3 regions of the Franconibacter pulveris genome follow, and region 3 is predicted to be linked to each of the others. Evidence: predicted binding sites of a transcription regulator. Region 3 holds the regulator's gene; each other region holds the start of a gene.
What was found. Region 3 encodes LexA, which represses DNA repair genes until DNA is damaged. Its sites were predicted from a motif close to TNCTGTATGTACATACAGNA; they were not measured.
Positions count from the first base shown of each region.

Region 1: the regulator LexA is predicted to act here: its motif matches at 4,466-4,485, upstream of dinG (ATP-dependent DNA helicase DinG).
Region 2: the regulator LexA is predicted to act here: its motif matches at 2,905-2,924, upstream of mutH (DNA mismatch repair endonuclease MutH).

Region 1 is NZ_CM165555.1:1,463,542-1,469,914, reverse strand. It holds gene ACU4F7_RS07020 (DksA/TraR family C4-type zinc finger protein) at 1-14, shown strand, start outside; gene bhsA (multiple stress resistance protein BhsA) at 338-598, shown strand; gene ybiJ (DUF1471 family protein YbiJ) at 906-1,163, shown strand; gene ybiB (DNA-binding protein YbiB) at 1,245-2,207, opposite strand; gene dinG (ATP-dependent DNA helicase DinG) at 2,266-4,452, opposite strand; gene rhlE (ATP-dependent RNA helicase RhlE) at 4,892-6,331, opposite strand.
Region 2 is NZ_CM165555.1:3,776,331-3,782,703, forward strand. It holds gene ptsP (phosphoenolpyruvate--protein phosphotransferase) at 1-1,927, opposite strand, end outside; gene rppH (RNA pyrophosphohydrolase) at 1,940-2,470, opposite strand; gene mutH (DNA mismatch repair endonuclease MutH) at 3,155-3,841, shown strand; gene ACU4F7_RS17795 (TerC family protein) at 3,913-4,626, shown strand; gene ACU4F7_RS17800 (YgdI/YgdR family lipoprotein) at 4,755-4,973, shown strand; gene ACU4F7_RS17805 (NADP(H)-dependent aldo-keto reductase) at 5,111-6,151, shown strand; gene lplT (lysophospholipid transporter LplT) at 6,198-6,373, opposite strand, start outside.
Region 3 is NZ_CM165555.1:355,544-361,916, forward strand. It holds gene plsB (glycerol-3-phosphate 1-O-acyltransferase PlsB) at 1-1,156, opposite strand, end outside; gene ACU4F7_RS01765 (diacylglycerol kinase) at 1,289-1,657, shown strand; gene lexA (transcriptional repressor LexA) at 1,770-2,378, shown strand; gene dinF (MATE family efflux transporter DinF) at 2,462-3,796, shown strand; gene ACU4F7_RS01780 (CsbD family protein) at 4,014-4,223, shown strand; gene zur (zinc uptake transcriptional repressor Zur) at 4,312-4,827, opposite strand; gene ACU4F7_RS01790 (cupin domain-containing protein) at 4,937-5,425, shown strand; gene ACU4F7_RS01795 (conjugal transfer protein TraF) at 5,600-6,373, shown strand, end outside.

The DNA.
Region 1 (6,373 bases), 1.1 Mb from region 3:
GCCAGCTGCGTTAGCGCGCTATCCGGGATGGCGCCCTTTCTCAAACCTACCCTTTCTTTTTAACGGCTCAACACAGGCCCTGCTCTCAGGGGTAAGGTAAATGCCTGTAAACCCTTTTACAGCGCACGCCCGGGCCTGCTGTTGTTGTTTTACCGGTTCAGATAAAAGCCCGACAATACAGTCACCTGTATGTGGCTGATTTGTAAAGCTGCCTAAAGATATATTGTTCAAAAAATAAGCATAACTTGATCAATTTTTTGCGCCGATGGCCATGCAAGCCCCTCCTACACTTACAGAGCTAACGTTGTGTTCTCGTCTCTCCCGGGAGGAGGTCAAAATGAAAAAATCGCTTTCGCTCTGCGCTGGTCTGGCTTTCGCCACGCTCTCTTTTTCCGCGTTCTCCGCGCCGCAAATGCTGGACAATAATAACCAGCAGTTGCGTCCGGCGGGCACCGTATCCGCACAAGGCGCCCTGTCGCTGGACGATCTGGAAGATAAACTGGCGGAAAAAGCGCGCCAGGAAGGCGCCAGGGCCTATAAAGTGGAATCGGCTGGCGGCGAAAATCAGATGTACGGCACTGCCACCATTTACAAATAATCATCACGTTCCGGGCCCGCCTCAAGGCGGGCTTCGTCTGTCTGGCATAAGCCGCCCTGACCGCAGACATACCGGGTTAACAAAAGAGAGGGCGAAGCGTGCTATTACGCTTTACGAGACGCAGGCGTGAAAAAATGCGGCTTTCTTGCGGGGTAACCAATTGATTAACAATTATATTAACGATGATTCAAATTTTTAGAACAACCCTGTCAATTCTCTTCGATTTAATGTTTCGTCTTAAACGTCAATAATAAACACATCGACGGAACAACGTCACCACAACAGAATAAACTTCGAGAAAAAGCGCATGAAAACCGTAAAATATGCTGCCGCCGCCCTCCTTCTGTCCGCCGTTTCCAGCGCTTTTGCCGCCCAGGCTGTTAACCCTGCCGACGCACAGAACCTGCACAAAATCGGCGTGGTCTCGGCAACCGGCGCGACGACTCTTGATGGTCTGGAAGCCCGTCTGGCTGCCAAAGCCGAAGCGGCAGGCGCGAAGGCTTACAGCATCACCTCAGCCAACAACAACAATAAACTCAGCGGCACGGCGGTTATCTACAACTGATTTACCCTCAACTCTGACTCTGTATTAACCCTGTTGTTACCCTTTTGCCCGCCGCATCTGCCGCGGGCTTTTTTATGGGTATCAGAACGTCTCGTTGATTTTTATCCGCGCCGCGTCCATATCCGTCGCCTCTCCCGTCGCCACAAGGCAGCAGGCGAGCTGGGTTTTAATCGCTTCCGGCACCGGCTCAAGCCCGGCGGCGCAGCGCTCGGTCCAGCGCGCGGTCACTTCCGCCTCTTTCGACGCGGGCAAGGCTTCTACGCTGGTCTGGGCGTGACGTTCGCACAGCACCCGCTCGCCCGCCTCATCAATCCACGTTATCTGCGGGCAACGCTGCGGATTCGCATAAACTTCGCCTTCCGTGCCGTGCATCAGTAACGCGCGTCCGCCGATATCGGCAAAAAAGGCGGCGACCCGGCCAACATATTCCGGGTGTGAAACGCTGGAAAGCCGCAGCGCGCTGGCTTCAGCAAACGGCGTGGCGAGCTTCGCCAGCGTATGGGCGCTGTTGCGCACCCCCAGCCGCCAGCGCATGCCAAGCTGTTTTTCCAGCGGCGGACAGAGCGCGCTTACCGGAATATAAACAGGACGATGGCTTTCAAGCTTCGCCTGCGCCTGGCCTGCATGATGCGTTGCTTCAATGCCCATCAGGTTAAAGATGGTTTCCGTCAGCACCCGTGTCGGATCTTCGCTTACGCCATGCACCACCACCGGAAAGCCAAGCCGGCTTAGCAGCATCGCCAGCAATGGCGTCAGGTTCGCCTGCTTTCGCGCGCCGTTATAGCTTGGGATGACGACAGGCATGGGACGCGCTACCGGCGGCGTCAGGCGCCAGGTGTGCTGCTGCATCGCTTCATAAAAGCCGCGCATTTCGGCTTCGCCCTCGCCTTTAATGCGCAGCGCAATCAGGATGCCGCCCATTTCCAGGTCCGGCACCTCGCCGTTGAGCATATGGTTATAAAGGCTGCGCGCCGTATCGAGGTCGAGATCGCGGGCATGGTTTTTACCCCGGCCGATCTCTTTGATTATGTTGCGAAAATCCATAGCGTTTCTCCAGGCTGTCTGGGTAAAACTATAATCCGCGCAAATAAGATATCGCCAGCTATTTTTCTTTTCGCTTTCGACTGCCTTTTACAGGCGAACGCCGACGCGACGAACCGGCTTTCGTTTGCGGGCGCGGCAGGCTTTTCACTTCCGGCGCTTCAGGCTGTTCAATGGGGAAGACCGGCAGCGCGTCCAGCAAGCGCTTGCCGTAGCTTTTCGTCAGCAGACGGCGGTCATAAATCACCACTTCGCCCCAGCAGGCGTGGCTGCGAATAAGCCTGCCGACCTGCTGAATCAGGTTAAACGAGGCGGCAGGCAGGCTTTGCACTTCAAAGGGGTAGCGGTTGAGGCTTTTTAACCATTCGCCTTCCGTCACGACCACCGGACTGTCTACCGGCGGGAAGGCGATTTTATGGATGTGCACCTGGCTTAGCAGCTCGCCTTTTAAATCGAGCCCTTCAGCGAACGATTGCAGCCCCACCAGCACGCTGGTCTCGCCCTGCTCCACCCGTTTGCGGTGCAGCTCTACCAGCCGATAGCGCGGCTGATCGCCCTGCACCAGCAGCGTCAGGCGCAGGTCGGTCACGTAAGAAAGAAACGTCTGCATGGCGCGGTTGCTGGCGAACAGCACCAGCATCCCTTTATGCTCGCCCTTCGCCAGTTCGGCGCGGAAAAAGGCGGCCATCTCGGCGAGATGCAGCGCCTCGTGCTCCATCAGCGGTTCATGCTTCAGCCGCGGAATAACGATTTTTCCCTGCTCAATATGATTAAACGGCGAGTCGAGGCTCACAAACCTGTCGCCCGCTTTCTCTTTAAGCCCGCTCATCTCCTGCAACCGAGTAAAGCTGTTAAGCGAACGCAGCGTGGCGGAAGTCACTATCACATGCGGCACCTGCCGCCAGATAAGCTTTTCCAGCTGATCGCTAACGCGAATACCAACGCAGTGGAAGAAAATGTGCGGCTGCCCTTCCCGGGTTTCGCGCGTCACCCATTTCGTCACCGGCGCGCCGGAAGCCTGCGCCATCGCGGAGAGCCGCCACAGCTTGCTTTGCGCTTCAAAGTGTCCAAGCGCCCGGTTCATCTGCAACAGCACCCGATGCAGGCGCACAATGTCATGACTGCCGGTTTTCTCGCTCAGATCGTTTAAAAACAGCTCGGCAAGACCGCGCAGCGTGTCGGTGAGCTTCGCCAGCTGCTGGCAAATCACCATCACCTCTTCGGGCAGCTCGCCCATCGGGAAGCGGAACTCGCTCTCTTCGCCCGGCGGCAGATAAAGCGCGAGGATACGGTTGAGTGAAGCGATAAGCTCATAGACCTGTTCGCAGTGGTCCGCGAGACGCTCCGGCACGGCCAGCGGCGGCACGGTTTTCGGGCGGAATTGATCCATGCAGGTGGCGATGAGCTTGCAGAAAAGATCGAGCTGCAGACGGTTCCAGGGGGCGGTGATTTCCGCGCTCATCTCCAGCGCGTCGCGGGCGACATCCGGCAGATGGTGGCCTTCGTCCAGCACCAGCAGCAGGTTTTTCGGCTCCGGCAATACCGATTCGCTCTCCATCGCCGCCATCACCAGCGCGTGGTTGGCCACCACCACTTCCGCCTCCTGAATTTCGCGGCGCGCCACAAAGAACGGGCACTCCCGGTAGTATTGGCAGTTGCGGTTAAGGCAGCTCGCTTTATCGGTGCTGAGGCGCGCCCACAGGCCGTCATCGATAGCCTGATCGGTGTGGTCGCGCAGGCCGTCCCACTTGTAGCTGTCAAGGTCCGCCTTAAGCTTCGCGCAGCGCTGCTGCTCCTCTTTGCTGTTCGGCGTCAGCTCGTCGTCGAGAAACGCCAGCAGGTCTCCCTGGGCGGCGGTATCGGTGGAAAGCGCGGCGAGGTTGCGCGGACAGACGTAACGCCCGCGACCGAAGGCCGCGGTAAATTTCAGCTCCGGGATGATTTTGCGCAGCAGCGGCAAGTCTTTGCTGTAGATTTGATCCTGCAGCGCCACGTTCGCCGTGCTCACCACCAGCGTTTTTTGCTCGTCGCGAGCGATGGCGATGCCAGGGATAAGATAAGAAAGGGTTTTCCCGACGCCGGTAGGCGCCTCAATCGCCAGATGCCGCCCCTCATCGCCGCCGAGGGTTTTCGCCACTTCGGCAATCATCTGCCGCTGCGGTGGGCGCGGAATAAAGTCCGGGATCTGCTGCTGTAGCGCCTTATACCAGGCGGCGATTTGCGTTTTTTGCGTGCCAGAGAGGGCCATCGGGGAAACCAGATACTGTATAAACAGCCACTATTGTGGCACTTTTTCGCCCACGGCTGAACCCTTTTTTATTGGCGCCGAAGGTGCGGGTTTTCATTCTACTTCTCTGCGCAGAGGACTCGGGTGAGGAATATGTGAAGGCGGTGAAAGGTTCCGTTCGCCGCCGCGTCGCGTTAACCTGGAGTCGCGCATCCTGCGAATGTGTTAAGGGGGCTCGCCGCCCCCTTAACCATCCCGGCTCGCGGCAGAAAAGCAGCCGCGGAGGAAAAACCCTTCGCATTCGCGTCGGATTTTGGGGTTCGGGCTCTTCGTAGTGTGGGTCAGCGAAGCGCCACCCGCCCCTGCGCAGATAATTCCCTTATCCCCAAATGCAAAAAAGGTGGATGCGCGATGCGCACCCACCTTTTGCTGTCGACCGGGTTAACCGGTCCTTAACGCTTTACTCGCCGGACGGTTTGCGCGGCGCGCGGCGGCGACGAGCGCCTTCGCCGCCAGTGCGCGCGCCGTTGTCGCCCAGGCGACGCGGACGATCGCCTGCGGGCTTGCCTTCAGCGCCCTGACGGCGCGGGCGCTCGCCAGCTGGCTTTGCGCTTTCACCCTGCGGACGACGTGAACGTTCGCTTGCCGGTTTGGCGTTTTCTCCGCCTTCGCGGCGCTGCGGCTGACCGCGGCCGCCGCCCTGCCCCCGACCGCCGCGCTGCTGCTGGCGACCGTTGACGATAGGCTCCGCTTTGATGCTCGGGTCCGGCTCGAAGCCCGGGATCGCCAGGCGCGGAATTTCACGCTTGAGCAGGCGTTCGATGTCGCGCAGCAACTTATGCTCGTCCACGCACACCAGCGAAAGCGCTTCGCCGGTCGCCGCGGCGCGGCCGGTACGGCCGATGCGGTGCACGTAATCTTCCGGCACGTTCGGCAGCTCGTAGTTCACCACGTGCGGCAGCTCTTCAATATCCAAGCCGCGGGCGGCGATATCGGTCGCCACCAGCACGCGCAGGTCGCCGGACTTAAAGTCCGCCAGCGCCCGGGTGCGCGCGCCCTGGCTCTTGTTGCCGTGAATGGCGGCAGAGCGAATGCCGTCTTTGTTGAGCTGTTCGGCAAGGTGGTTGGCGCCATGTTTGGTACGGGTAAAGACCAGCACCTGCTGCCAGTTTTCTTTGCCGATAAGGTAAGAGAGCAGCTCCCGCTTGCGCTTCTTATCAACAAAATGCACCTGCTGCGACACCTGCTCTGAGGCGGTATTGCGCCGAGCCACTTCCACCTCTTCCGGGTTGTGCAGCAGCTTTTCCGCCAGCGCTTTAATGTCGTCGGAGAACGTAGCGGAGAACAGCAGGTTCTGGCGTTTAGCGGGCAGCTTCGCCAGCACGCGGCGAATATCGTGGATAAAGCCCATGTCGAGCATGCGGTCCGCTTCATCGAGCACGAGAATTTCCACGTGGTCGAGCTTCACCGCGTTCTGGTGTTCAAGGTCAAGCAGACGGCCCGGGGTCGCCACCAGCACATCCACACCGCCGCGCAGCTTCATCATCTGCGGGTTGATGCTCACGCCGCCAAACACCACCAGCGAGCGAATGTTGAGATATTTACTGTAATCGCGAACGTTTTCGCCCACCTGCGCCGCCAGCTCGCGGGTCGGGGTGAGGATCAGCGCGCGCACCGGGCGGCGGCTTTTAGCGTGCGGTTCATTCTGGGTAAGACGCTGCAGCAGCGGCAGCGTAAAGCCCGCCGTTTTACCGGTGCCGGTCTGGGCGCTCGCCATCAGATCGCGGCCGGACAGCACCACCGGGATCGCCTGGCGCTGAATGGGGGTCGGTTCGTGGTAGCCCTGTTCGGCAACCGCGCGAAGAATTTCCTGGCTTAAACCAAGTGAATCGAAAGACATATCTATTCCTGACTCGTCCCGACCGCAGAGGGTGTAGTTTCA
Region 2 (6,373 bases), 1.3 Mb from region 3:
GGCTGTCATAAAGGTTGGCGACCCGGGTGTTGTTGCGATCGACCGCCAGTAAATACTGGGTTAAGTCGTTGGTGCCAACAGAGATAAAATCCACGCGGCTCGCCAGCTGCGGCAGCATGAAGATCATGGACGGCACTTCCACCATGACGCCGACGCGCGGTTTAGGGATGGCATACCCGAGCATCTCTTCCACTTCCCGCCCGGCGCGGTCAATCAACCGACGCGCTTCGTCTACTTCGTCAATACTGGTGATCATCGGCAGCAGAATGCTGAGATTGCCGGTCGCCGCGTTGGCTCGCAGCATAGCGCGCACCTGGATCAAAAAGATCTCTGGCTGATCGAGCGTGATGCGAATGCCGCGCCAGCCGAGGCAAGGGTTCTCTTCGCTAATCGGCATATAAGGCAATTGCTTATCGGCGCCGACATCAAGCGTGCGCAGCGTGACGGGTTTGTCATTAAACATCTGCAGCATCCCTTGATACTGCGCGACCTGCTCTTCCTCGGAGGGAAAACCGCTTTGCAGCATGAAAGGAATCTCAGTGCGGTAAAGACCGATGCCGTCGATACGGCTGCCGAGCTTTTCTTCGTGCTCCGGGCTGAGACCCGCATTGAGCATTACCTGTACCCGTTCGCCGCTTTTCAGCTCGCCGGGTTGTTCGACATCCCCTTCTGCAAGGCGGCTCAGCTCGTTCTCTTCGGTCACCAGCCGCTGATATTCCTGCAGCAGAACGGGTTCCGGGTCCACCAGCAGTTCGCCGCGGTAGCCATCCACAACCAGCATGCGATGATGCAAAACAGAGGGCTGAATATCGGCGCCCATGACGGTTGGAATGCCAAGCGCGCGCACCATAATAGCGGCATGCGAGTTGGCCGCACCGTCGCGAACCACTACGCCGACCAGCCTGTCCTGCGGCAATTCGGCAAGCGTAGTCGCGGAGAGTTCATCAGCGACCAGAACGAAACGCTCAGGCCAGGTATTCGGCCCCTGAATGTTGTCATCAAGATGAAACAGCAGGCGCTGTCCGAGCGTTCGCAAATCACCGGCCCGCTCTTTAAGATAGCCATCGGTCAGGGCGGCGAATTGCTCGGCAAATTTTTCAATGACCTTTTTAACCGCCCACTCCGCGACCGAGCCTTTGTCGATTTCGCTATAAAGCTCCCGGCGAAGTCGGGCGTCGGAGAGAAGATGCGAGTAAAGATCGAAGATAGCCGCCGTCTCTTTCTGCGCGCCTGCGGCAAAGCGTTTGCTGTAGCGGCGAAACTCGGCGGAGGCCTCTTCCAGCGCCGCGGTGAGACGCTCGCGCTCCAGAGAAGTATCAAGCGTGGACGCTTCGTAGACCTGCTCCATCAAAGGCAGCGTGGTGTCCATCCACCCCTGCGCTATCGCTACCCCTGGCGAGGCGGGCAGCGCGCGAATGCGGGTCTGCCGATATTGGCCAAACAGCGCGGTAAGCTGAGATTGGGAGAGGATCGCCGCCATTTGTGTGGCGAGCGTAACGAGGAAGGACTCCTCGCTTTCATCATACTGGCGCAGTTCACGTTGCTGCACCACCAGCACGCCTAACAACTGACGACGCTGAATAATAGGCACGCCGAGAAAAGCGCGATACCGCTCTTCTTTAACGGCAGGAATATATTTGAAGCTGGGATGTTTCTGGGCATCCGCCAGGTTGATGGGCTCCGCAAGGCGTCCCACCAGGCCGACAATCCCTTCATCAAAGGCAAGCGCAACGGTGCGGCCGCGCGGTTTTTTAAGGCCGCGCGTCGCCATCAGGTAGTAACAGCGCCTGTCGTGATCGGCTAAATAAACCGAGCACACCTCGGTGTCCATCGCAAGACAGATATCATTAACCAGGATGTTCAGCGCCTCGCTAAGACGCGGGGCGCTGGCAACCTTCTCGACTATTTCTCGCAACCGGGTGAGCATAATTTGCGTGGCTTAACCTCTTTTACGTCGCCAGGCAGGAGAAGCGTTTCTCGGCGGCGCCGCTTCCTGCAAGGGCATCACTACGCTTGCGAACTCTTTCATCACCCGACGATAGACATCGCGCTTAAAGGAGACAACCTGACGTACCGGATACCAGTAACTGACCCAGCGCCAGCCGTCGAACTCAGGTGTGCTGCTGGTCTGCATATTGATATCGGTGTCGTTGCTCACCAACTGCAGAAGAAACCATTTTTGCTTCTGGCCGATACAAACCGGCTTTGTGTCCCAACGCACCAAACGTTTTGGTAATTTATAACGCAACCAGTTGCGGGTAGTGGCGAGGATGCGGACATCTTTTCGTTGTAAACCTACCTCTTCGAAAAGCTCGCGATACATCGCCTGTTCCGCCGATTCGCCAGGGTTGATGCCACCTTGCGGAAATTGCCAGGAGTGTTGGCCAAAACGCCTGGCCCACATTACCTGCCCCTGACGATTACAGATCACGATACCAACATTCGGGCGGTAGCCATCATCATCGATCACCGGACTACCTCAAAATAAACCTGGATAGTAACGATTGTTTCATACTCCTTTGTGACGGTAAACCACTCTGTTGGGCGCGACTTCAAGGAATAAACCTTGAATAACTCACAAAAATATGCCGACTTATAAACAGAGACGAGGCGCAAGCGGCCGTTTTATTCACTTTTTCTGTGGATATCACTGTGTAGAAGTAGCTAATTTCCCAGGGAAAACCCAGGACAATTCTGTCCCAGCCAAAAACAGCCATACGAATATAACCTTGTTTTTCAGCCAATTAAATAAATAACCCACCCTTCGCGCCTACAAAATGTGATGCACATCACGCTTAAGATCCTGGTGGTGATGAAAGATCGAGCAGAGCCGTTTTTATCCACAGATTGTGCCAATAAGTTAGTCACAGGCTGGCGAAAAAGTGCAAAAGCGGTTCGCGTCAAGGCTGTAAATCGAACCAGTAGTGGCTTCTTTTCACAGTTATCCCATTTTTCTGTGGATAACCCGGTGTAAGATCCTGTTCATTGTCAGTGACCAGATTGGGAAAACCCGTTTTTTGTCAGCCCGGAATTGGTTTTTTTATTTAAAATAACCATTACAATCAACAGGCTGCATATGTTGCTCACAGCGCGGTAAACTCTGTCCACAAGCGCTCTTTTTGCTGTTCATTTTTTAACCTAACGGAAAAGCACCATGTTGTCACTCTCTCCCCTTCGCCAACCGCCGGAAGATGAAGCGCAGCTGCTTGCGCAGGCTGGCCTGCTGGCAGGCATGACGCTGGGCGAACTCGCCGCCCTCGCAGGCTTGCCCATTCCACCCGATTTAAAGCGCGACAAGGGCTGGACAGGGATATTGCTGGAGTTATGGCTTGGCGCCAGCGCGGGCAGCAAGCCGGAGCAGGATTTCGCCGCGCTCGGCGTAGAGTTGAAAACCATCCCCATTGACCGTCAGGGACGTCCGCTGGAGACCACTTTCGTCTGCGTTGCGCCGCTTACCGGCAATTCCGGCGTGGTATGGGAAACCAGCCATGTGCGTCATAAGCTAAAACGCGTGCTGTGGATCCCGGTGGAAGGCGAGCGCGCGATCCCCCTCGCCGAAAGGCGCGTAGGCTCGCCGCTGCTCTGGAGTCCTTCGGCGCATGAGGAAGCGCAGCTTCGCCAGGACTGGGAGGAGTTAATGGATTTAATCGTGCTCGGACACGTTGAGCGCATCACCGCTCGTCACGGCGAAGTGTTGCAGCTTCGTCCCAAAGCCGCGAACAGCAAAGCCCTGACGGAAGCGATTGGCGCAAACGGTGAACCTATTCTTACCCTGCCGCGCGGTTTTTACCTGAAGAAGAACTTCACCGGCGCGCTGCTGGCGCGACATTTTTTGTTATAAAGAGATTAAATTTTTACCCTGCCGTGTTGGATGCATATAATTAGCGTTTTCTTTATAAGCAGGACTTTTAGATGTTATTTGCATGGGTAACAGATCCCAATGCCTGGCTGGCGCTCGGTACGCTGACGCTGCTGGAGATTGTGCTTGGGATCGATAATATTATTTTTCTCTCTCTGGTTGTGGCGAAACTCCCCAAATCACAGCAAGGCAAAGCCCGAAAACTGGGCCTTGCCGGCGCGATGATTATGCGCCTGGCGCTGCTGGCTTCCATCGCCTGGGTTATCAAACTCACCCAACCGCTGTTTACCGTGTTAGGGCAAGAGATCTCCGCGCGCGATTTAATTCTGCTGCTCGGCGGCCTGTTCCTTATCTGGAAGGCGAGCAAGGAGATCCATGAATCCATTGAAGGTGAAGAAGAGGGGCTTAAAACCAACGTCCACTCTTTCTTCGGCGCGATTTTCCAGATCATGCTGCTCGATATTATCTTCAGCCTGGATTCTGTGATAACCGCAGTCGGCCTTTCCGACCACCTGTTTATCATGATGGCGGCGGTCGTGATTGCCGTGGGCGTGATGATGTTCGCAGCGCGCCCGATTGGCGAATTTGTCGAGCGTCACCCTTCCGTCAAAATGTTGGCCCTTTCGTTTTTGATCCTGGTGGGCTTTACGCTGATGCTGGAAAGCTTCGAGATTCACATTCCTAAAGGCTATATCTATTTTGCGATGTTCTTCTCTATCGCCGTTGAAAGCCTTAATTTGATACGTAACAAGAAAAATCCCCTTTAATCTCAGGCGCTCCTTCGGGAGCGCTTTTTGATTTCCTTTAAGAATTGCCTGCTTTTTTGTCGCGCTTCGCTGGTATTTACTAGAATGACTACGTTAATCCATTCCATATCCATACGAGGCGAATAAAGATGAATAAATGGGCTGTAGTCATTTCCGCTGTGGGTCTGGCTTTTGCTGTTTCCGGCTGCAGCAGCGACTACGTTATGGCAACGAAAGACGGCCGTATGATCCTCACCGACGGCAAGCCGGAAGTAGACGATGATACGGGTCTGGTAAGCTACCGCGATCCGCAGGGCAACGAACAGCAAATCAACCGCGACCAGGTGTCACAAATCATTGAACGTTAACGTATAAAAGGCCAGTTTTTCCGCTGGCCTTTTCGTTTTTTGTGCGGCCTCCCCTTCCCCTTTTGGTCCCCCTCTGCCATGTTTATATTCCTTTGTCGGGAAGTGCCTGACACAGTCTAATAATAAGGAAGCCGGCTATGCATTATCACCGTATCCCTCATAGCTCACTTGAGATAAGTACGCTGGGACTGGGCACCATGACCTTTGGTGAGCAAAACAGCGAAGCCGATGCGCATGAGCAGCTGGATTACGCGGTAAGTCAGGGGATAAACCTCATTGACGTGGCGGAAATGTACCCCGTCCCGCCACGACCGGAAACGCAAGGGCTGACCGAAACCTATGTCGGCAACTGGCTGAAAAAGCGCGGCAATCGCGAAAAGCTGATCATCGCCTCCAAAGTGAGCGGGCCGAGCCGCAACAATGACAGCGGCATACGCCAGAACCAGGCGCTGGATCGCAAGAATATCCGTATTGCGCTGGATGAAAGCCTTAAGCGTCTGCAAACCGACTATCTCGACCTTTATCAGGTGCACTGGCCGCAGCGCCCGACGAACTGCTTTGGCAAGCTGGGCTACAGCTGGACGGAGGGCGCGCCTGCCGTAACGATCCTCGAAACGCTGGAAGCGCTGGCCGAATACCAGCGCGCCGGGAAAATCCGCTATATCGGCGTCTCGAACGAAACCGCCTGGGGCGTGATGCGTTATCTGCACCTGGCGGAAAAGCACGATCTGCCGCGTATCGTGACTATCCAGAACCCCTACAGCCTGCTTAACCGCAGCTTCGAAGTGGGTCTTGCGGAGGTCAGCCAGTTTGAAGGCGTTGAACTGCTGGCCTACTCCTGTCTCGCCTTCGGCACGCTGACCGGCAAATACCTGAACGGCGCGAAGCCTGCGGGCGCCCGCAACACGCTGTTCAGCCGCTTTACGCGCTACAGCGGTGAGCAGTCGCAAAAAGCGGTGGCGGCCTACGTAGATATCGCGAAGCGCCACGGGCTGGATCCAGCGCAGATGGCGCTGGCTTTTGTGCGTCGCCAGCCGTTTGTCGCCAGCACCCTGCTTGGCGCCACCACGCTTGAGCAGCTGAGAACCAATGTGGAAAGCCTGCATCTGGAATTAAGCGAAGAGGTCCTGGCGGAGCTGGAAGCGGTCCATCAGGTTTATACCTACCCGGCGCCGTAAAGCTGGGTCTGGTCTGTAAAAAAACCCGCCGGAGCGGGTTTTTTTATTACTGTTTGCGTCGCCAGAACCAGAGCCCGGCGATGGCCAGCGCAAAAATAGCGCCGAAGCCGACGCCAATGCCCACCACCGGGGCGCCTGCTTTTACCGCCAGGGAATAGAGCCCCAGCATCAGCAGCATGGCGGTGTTTTCGCCAAGATTTTGCACCGCTATCGCATTCCCTG
Region 3 (6,373 bases):
CTTCCACAAAGTACTCTACCGAATAGCCGCGGCTGAACAGCTCGCCCAGGTATTCACGAAAGACGGTGGAGTAGAGCTTATTGCCTTTAAAGGTGCGGCGGATAAAGAACGCCCCAAGGCGGCGGAAAATCGGCCCCGCTGGCCAGAAGTTAAGGTTAATGCCGGCGGCGATATGCGGCGGCACCAGACCCTGGTGATAAAGCACGTAGGAGAGCAGCAGATAGTCCATATGGCTGCGGTGGCAGGGCACATAGACGATTTCGTGACCGTCATGGGCCAGCTGGCGCACGCGTTCGGCGTTATGAACATTAATGCCCTGATAAAGCCGGTTCCAGGTAAAGCCCAGAATACGATCGGAGACGCGAATCATCTCATAAGAGAAATTGGCGGCGATCTCTTCCATCAGCGCCACCGCGTTCTGCTGCGCTTTTTCGTGGGAGATTTTCTTGGTGCGCGCTTCGTCTTCGACCGCGCGAGCGATGGCTTTTGAGGCCAGCAGCTTATTGAACAGATCCTGGCGCGCCGGCAGACGCGGGCCTACCGCCGCCAGACGCTGGCGGGCGAAATGCATGCGCGCCACGCGGGCAAGCTTCTGCGCGATGGTTTTATCGGTGCCGTGCTCTGTCGCCATGCGGCGCAGGGATACCGGCTGCGAGAAGCGAACAAAGCTATCGCGGCCAAGCCAGGAGATAGCGAAAAACTTTTGTACGCCGTTAAGCAGGCGCAGCGGCGGGTTTTCTTCGCCTTTCTCACGCCCCGGCGCGCGGCCGAACATCACCGATACCGGCACCATCTGCACGTCGAGACCGGCATTGCTGCGATGCAGATCCAGGTACTCGTGAAACAGCTTGATGGACTCTTCTTTCGGCGTGTACCAGGTGAAAACGCGCGGGCCGCCGTGAATAAAGATGTAGCGGGGCAATTGCGTGCCATCGATTTCCAGCGGTTCTAACGGGTCCGGTAAATCGTGGGCCAGACACTGGGCGCGCAGCGTTAACAAATCCGCTTTGGAGTTGTACGGCAAGACGTACATGATGGGACGAGAGGTATCAAGCCCCAGCTCGGCGCAAGGATCCGCCGGAATAGACTTGCTTTTTACCAGCATACTTAATGGTAAATTCAGTAATTTGTAGTACATTCGTGGCCAACCGGACATAAACGATGTAAAGCCTCTGGTTAATAATGCAATGGCGCCGTCAGAATAGCAGAAACGATGCGGAATTTCTGTGGTGCTTCGTTGTTGAGCGCAATAGCATTGACGCTGATAAATCAAAAAGGTTTCTTTTTCATGGCCAATAACACCACCGGACTCACCCGAATCATTAAAGCGGCAGGCTACTCCTGGAAAGGAATTAGCGCGGCATGGAGGAATGAGGCGGCGTTCCGCCAGGAAGGCGTGGCGACAATACTCGCCATACTTATCGCCTGCTGGCTGGATGTCGACCCAATTACCCGCGTGCTGCTGATTGGCTCCGTTTTGCTGGTGATGATTGTGGAAATCCTGAATAGCGCTATCGAAGCGGTGGTTGACCGCATCGGGCCTGAGTTCCATGAGCTTTCCGGCCGCGCCAAGGATATGGGTTCGGCGGCGGTGTTGCTGGCGATTATCCTTGCCCTTATCACCTGGGTCACGCTGCTGTGGCAGCATTTGCGATAAGTTTTCCAGAATTGGCCGCGCTGGCGCGCTTTTTTGCGGGTAAGGTGGTTTCAAAATCGCCTTTAGCTGTATATACTCACAGCATTCACTGTATATTCACCCAGGGGGCGGAATGAAAGCATTAACTACCAGGCAACAAGAGGTGTTTGATCTCATTCGGGATCATATCAGCCAGACCGGCATGCCGCCTACTCGTGCCGAAATCGCGCAGCGTCTGGGGTTCCGTTCGCCCAACGCGGCGGAAGAGCATTTAAAAGCGCTGGCGCGTAAAGGCGTTATTGAAATCGTTTCCGGCGCTTCCCGCGGCATTCGTCTGTTGCAGGAAGATGAAGAGGGCCTGCCGCTGGTGGGGCGCGTCGCCGCTGGCGAACCGCTGCTGGCGCAGCAGCATATCGAAGGCCACTACCAGGTCGACCCTTCTCTCTTTAAGCCGAGCGCGGATTTTCTGCTGCGCGTTAGCGGCATGTCGATGAAAGACATCGGCATTATGGATGGCGATCTGCTGGCGGTGCATAAAACGCAGGATGTGCGTAACGGCCAGGTCGTGGTGGCGCGTATCGATGATGAAGTCACCGTTAAGCGCCTGAAAAAGCAAGGCAACACCGTCGAGCTGCTGCCGGAAAACAACGAATTCAAACCTATTGTGGTTGACCTGCGCGAGCACACCTTCTCTATTGAAGGGTTGGCCGTAGGGGTCATCCGCAACGGCGAATGGCTTTAACGCTCGCCTGATTGATAAACACACCGCAACGCAGCGCCCCTCGTTGCGGTTTTTTTTATCTTCTTTTCTCAGACTGCGTCCCCATGCCTTTTTTCTCACAGACTGACCGCGCGCTCTGGCGGCTTGCGCTGCCGATGATTTTCTCCAACATCACCGTTCCCCTGCTGGGCCTCGTCGATACGGCGGTCATAGGCCATCTTGACAGCGCCGACTATCTGGGCGGCGTGGCCGTAGGCGCAACCACCACCAGCTTCCTCTTTATGCTGCTGCTTTTTCTGCGTATGAGCACCACCGGGCTGACCGCGCAAGCCTTCGGCGCTCAGGATCCTACCCGGCTTGCCCGCGCGCTGGTGCAGCCGATACTGCTGGCCGTGGGGGCGGGGCTGATTATTATGCTGTTGCGTACGCCGCTGATTGACCTGGCGCTGCATATTGTCGGCGGCAGCGAAGCGGTATTGATGCAGGCAAGGCGTTTTTTAGAGATTCGCTGGCTTAGCGCCCCCGCGTCGCTCGCCAACCTGGTGCTACTCGGCTGGCTGCTTGGCGTGCAGTATGCGCGCGCTCCAGTGATCCTGTTAGTTGTGGGAAACCTGCTTAACATCGCGCTCGATCTCTGGCTGGTCATGGGCTTGCATCTGAATGTCCGGGGAGCGGCGCTTGCCACCGCGCTTGCCGAGTACGCCACTTTCTTTCTTGGCTTGTGGATGGTAAAGGGCGTGCTGAACAGGCGCGGCATCGGCGTTTCAATGCTCGCCACGGCGTGGCGCGGCGAGTTTCGTCGCCTGCTGGCGCTTAATCGCGACATCATGCTGCGTTCGCTGCTCTTGCAGCTCTGCTTTGCCGCCGTAACCATTTTTGGCGCACGCCTTGGCAGCGAAGTGGTCGCAGTCAACGCCATCTTAATGACCTTTTTAACGTTTACCGCTTACGCGCTGGATGGGTTCGCTTATGCCGTCGAAGCGCATTCCGGGCAGGCTTATGGCGCGCGAGACGGAAGCCAACTGCTGGATGTCTGGCAGGCGGCGTGTCGGCAGGCGGGCATTGTGGCGCTGGCGTTTAGCCTCTGCTGGGCCTTTTTCGGCGAAACGGTTGTTTCACTGCTGACCTCACTGCCCGCCTTGCAGCAGCAGGCCGACAACTATTTGCCCTGGCAGGTCGTGCTGCCGATTATTGGCGTGTGGTGTTATCTGCTGGACGGTATGTTTATCGGCGCGACGCGCGCATCTGAGATGCGCAACAGCATGGCGGTGGCGGCGCTGGGGTTTGCCGTCACGCTGCTTACGCTGCCGTGGCTTGGCAATCATGGTCTGTGGCTGGCGCTGACCGTTTTTCTTGCGCTGCGCGGCCTGTCGCTTGGTTACCTCTGGCGAAAGCGCTGGCGAGAGCAAAGCTGGTTCTTGCCGACGAACCATCGTTAACCAGGTCAGGTAAGCGGGGAGCGCTACGCGGGGTTCCCCCCTCTTTTTTATGCCGCTGGTTTGTACGACTAAAGTCGACTCGATGGTTAAAAATTCTGAATCGGTCCGTCATCACCGCATCGCGAACTATAATAATAATCACGTCCAGCAGATATTAAGTATTCATCAGGACGTTGAATGGAGTTTCACTTACACGACCGAATAAGAGGACTTTACAATGAACAGAGACGAAGCCGGCGGTAACTGGAAACAGTTTAAAGGTAAAGTGAAAGAGCAATGGGGTAAATTAACCGACGATGATATGACCGTCATCGAAGGGAAACGTGACCAACTGGTAGGTAAAATCCAGGAACGTTACGGCTATGAGAAAGATCAGGCAGATAAAGAAGTTACGGACTGGGAAAGCCGTAATGATTACCGCTGGTAATCCAGCAAGCACCTCAAATGTGATACCCCTCTGAGGTTATCCTGCCCAGGTACAAGGACGTACCATCCCCGTTTTCTTCCCGGCGCTCTCAACGCGCTTTTTTCTTTATCACCACGCTGTGGTCATGCCCGCACTGTTCCGGATGACGGCACGCTTCTACTTCCACACAGGCCGCGCACAGACCATGCGCTTCAATAACATTATGCCGCAGGGCAAAACCTCGCTTTGCCGCCAGCGCATGCATAATATCTTCCACGCCTTCCGCCCGCTCTTCTTTTACCACGCCGCAGCGATCGCAGATAAACATCGCGGAGGTGTGCGTCGGCTGGTCGAAAAGGTGACACAGCACATAGCTGTTGGTGGATTCCACCTTGTGCACGAAGCCCTGTTCCAGCAAAAAATCGAGCGCACGGTATACGGTGGGCGGCTTAGCCTGCGGCTCCGTTTCCCGCAGCAGATCGAGCAGATCGTAGGCGCTGATAGCCCCTTCCTGCAGCGTCATCAGACGCAGCACTTCGAGGCGCTGCGGAGTCAGGCGCACGTTGCGTTGCAGACAGAGCTTTTCAGCCTGCGCTAACACCTCTTGCGAGAGTATCTTTTCCATCGGCATCCTCATAGGTCAGGGGAAACGCGCATTTTATCATGAACCGCGTAAAACGCCGACTCTCACCCATCTGTGTTATACCTGAATCACTCACAGAAGGAGGAAAACCATGCAGCGTCCTGATTTTATTCGTCACTGGCGGGAAGTGGAGGGGGAAGATGACTCACGTTATCCCGATAGCGAAGAGCTTTTTTCCATTGGCGCGCCGCTTGCGCGCAAGATGGGGCTGACCCGACTGGGCATTCATCATGAGCGCCTGCCGCCGGGCAGACGCACCTCTTACCCTCACGCCGAAAGCGAGGAAGAAGAGTTTGTTTATGTGCTGGAAGGCCACCCGGATGTCTGGATAAACGGCGAGCTCTGGCCGCTTGAACCTGGCGACAGCGTAGGGTTTCCCGCCGGCACGGGCATCTGTCACACTTTTATAAATAACACATCAAGCGAAGTCCGTTTATTGGTGTTAGGTGAGGCGAATAAACCTAAAAACCGTATTTATTACCCACTTAATGCTAATTATGCCGCTACACGGCAGGACAGATGGATAGATCATCCGCCGCAGTTCTTTGGCCCGCATAACGGGTTGCCTACAAGAAAGTGAAAGACTCATCTATAAATATTGTGTAGTAATTGAATGACATAAAACCATGGATGGGAATGATTGTTTAATGAGCGAATATGCGCACTTTATTACCTCTTGTTCACAGCAATAAACCATCCCCCGATATGTGATAACGGGCGGGGAAATTATCATCAAAGAAAAGACGGGTTAACTGTGAAAAAAATAATCAGACTTTCAGTGGCAGCCATCGCAGTAACGGTGGCGACTCAGGCGAGCGCGGCCAACACCTGGGCGGAAGCGCGCAATGACGCGATGGGCGGAACGGGCGTCGCGACGGCCAATTACGGCAGCGCGGCGTTCATCAACCCGGCGTTACTCGCCAAAGCACAACCGGAAGATGATGTAACGGTGATTCTGCCTTCCGTAAGCGCGCAGATTACCGATAAAGATAATCTTCAGGATGAAATCGATAGAATTAACGATCGTGTTGATTACTATGACGATGTGGTTGATAACCTGACCTTACAGCAGGTACTCCTTAACCCTGTCGGCACCCTTAATCAGTTCCAGGGAGCGGCGAGCGAGCTTGCCGATGAGCTGGACTATCTGCGCGGTAAAACCGCCAGCGCCAACGCGGCGGCGGGCATTTCTGTCGCCATTCCTAATGACGTGCTTTCTGTCGCTTTTATTGCTAAAGGCTATGCTCACGCGCGTGTCAGCACCTCTATTGATCAGCAAGATCTTACCTACCTGCGCAGCATTCAGAACAGCGATTCGGTGGCCTTGTTTGAAGCAGGGAAAGCGGCTGTGCTCGGCTCTGACGAAATTACCCGCAACCTGAACTCTGTCGCGTTCGGTCGTGCGGCGATTGTTTCTGATTACGGCATTGCGCTGGCGCGTCAGTTTGATTTTGGCGGCGTGCCCGTGTCGTTTGGCGTAACGCCGAAGATCCAGAAAACCTGGCTCTATAACTACACCGCCTCTATT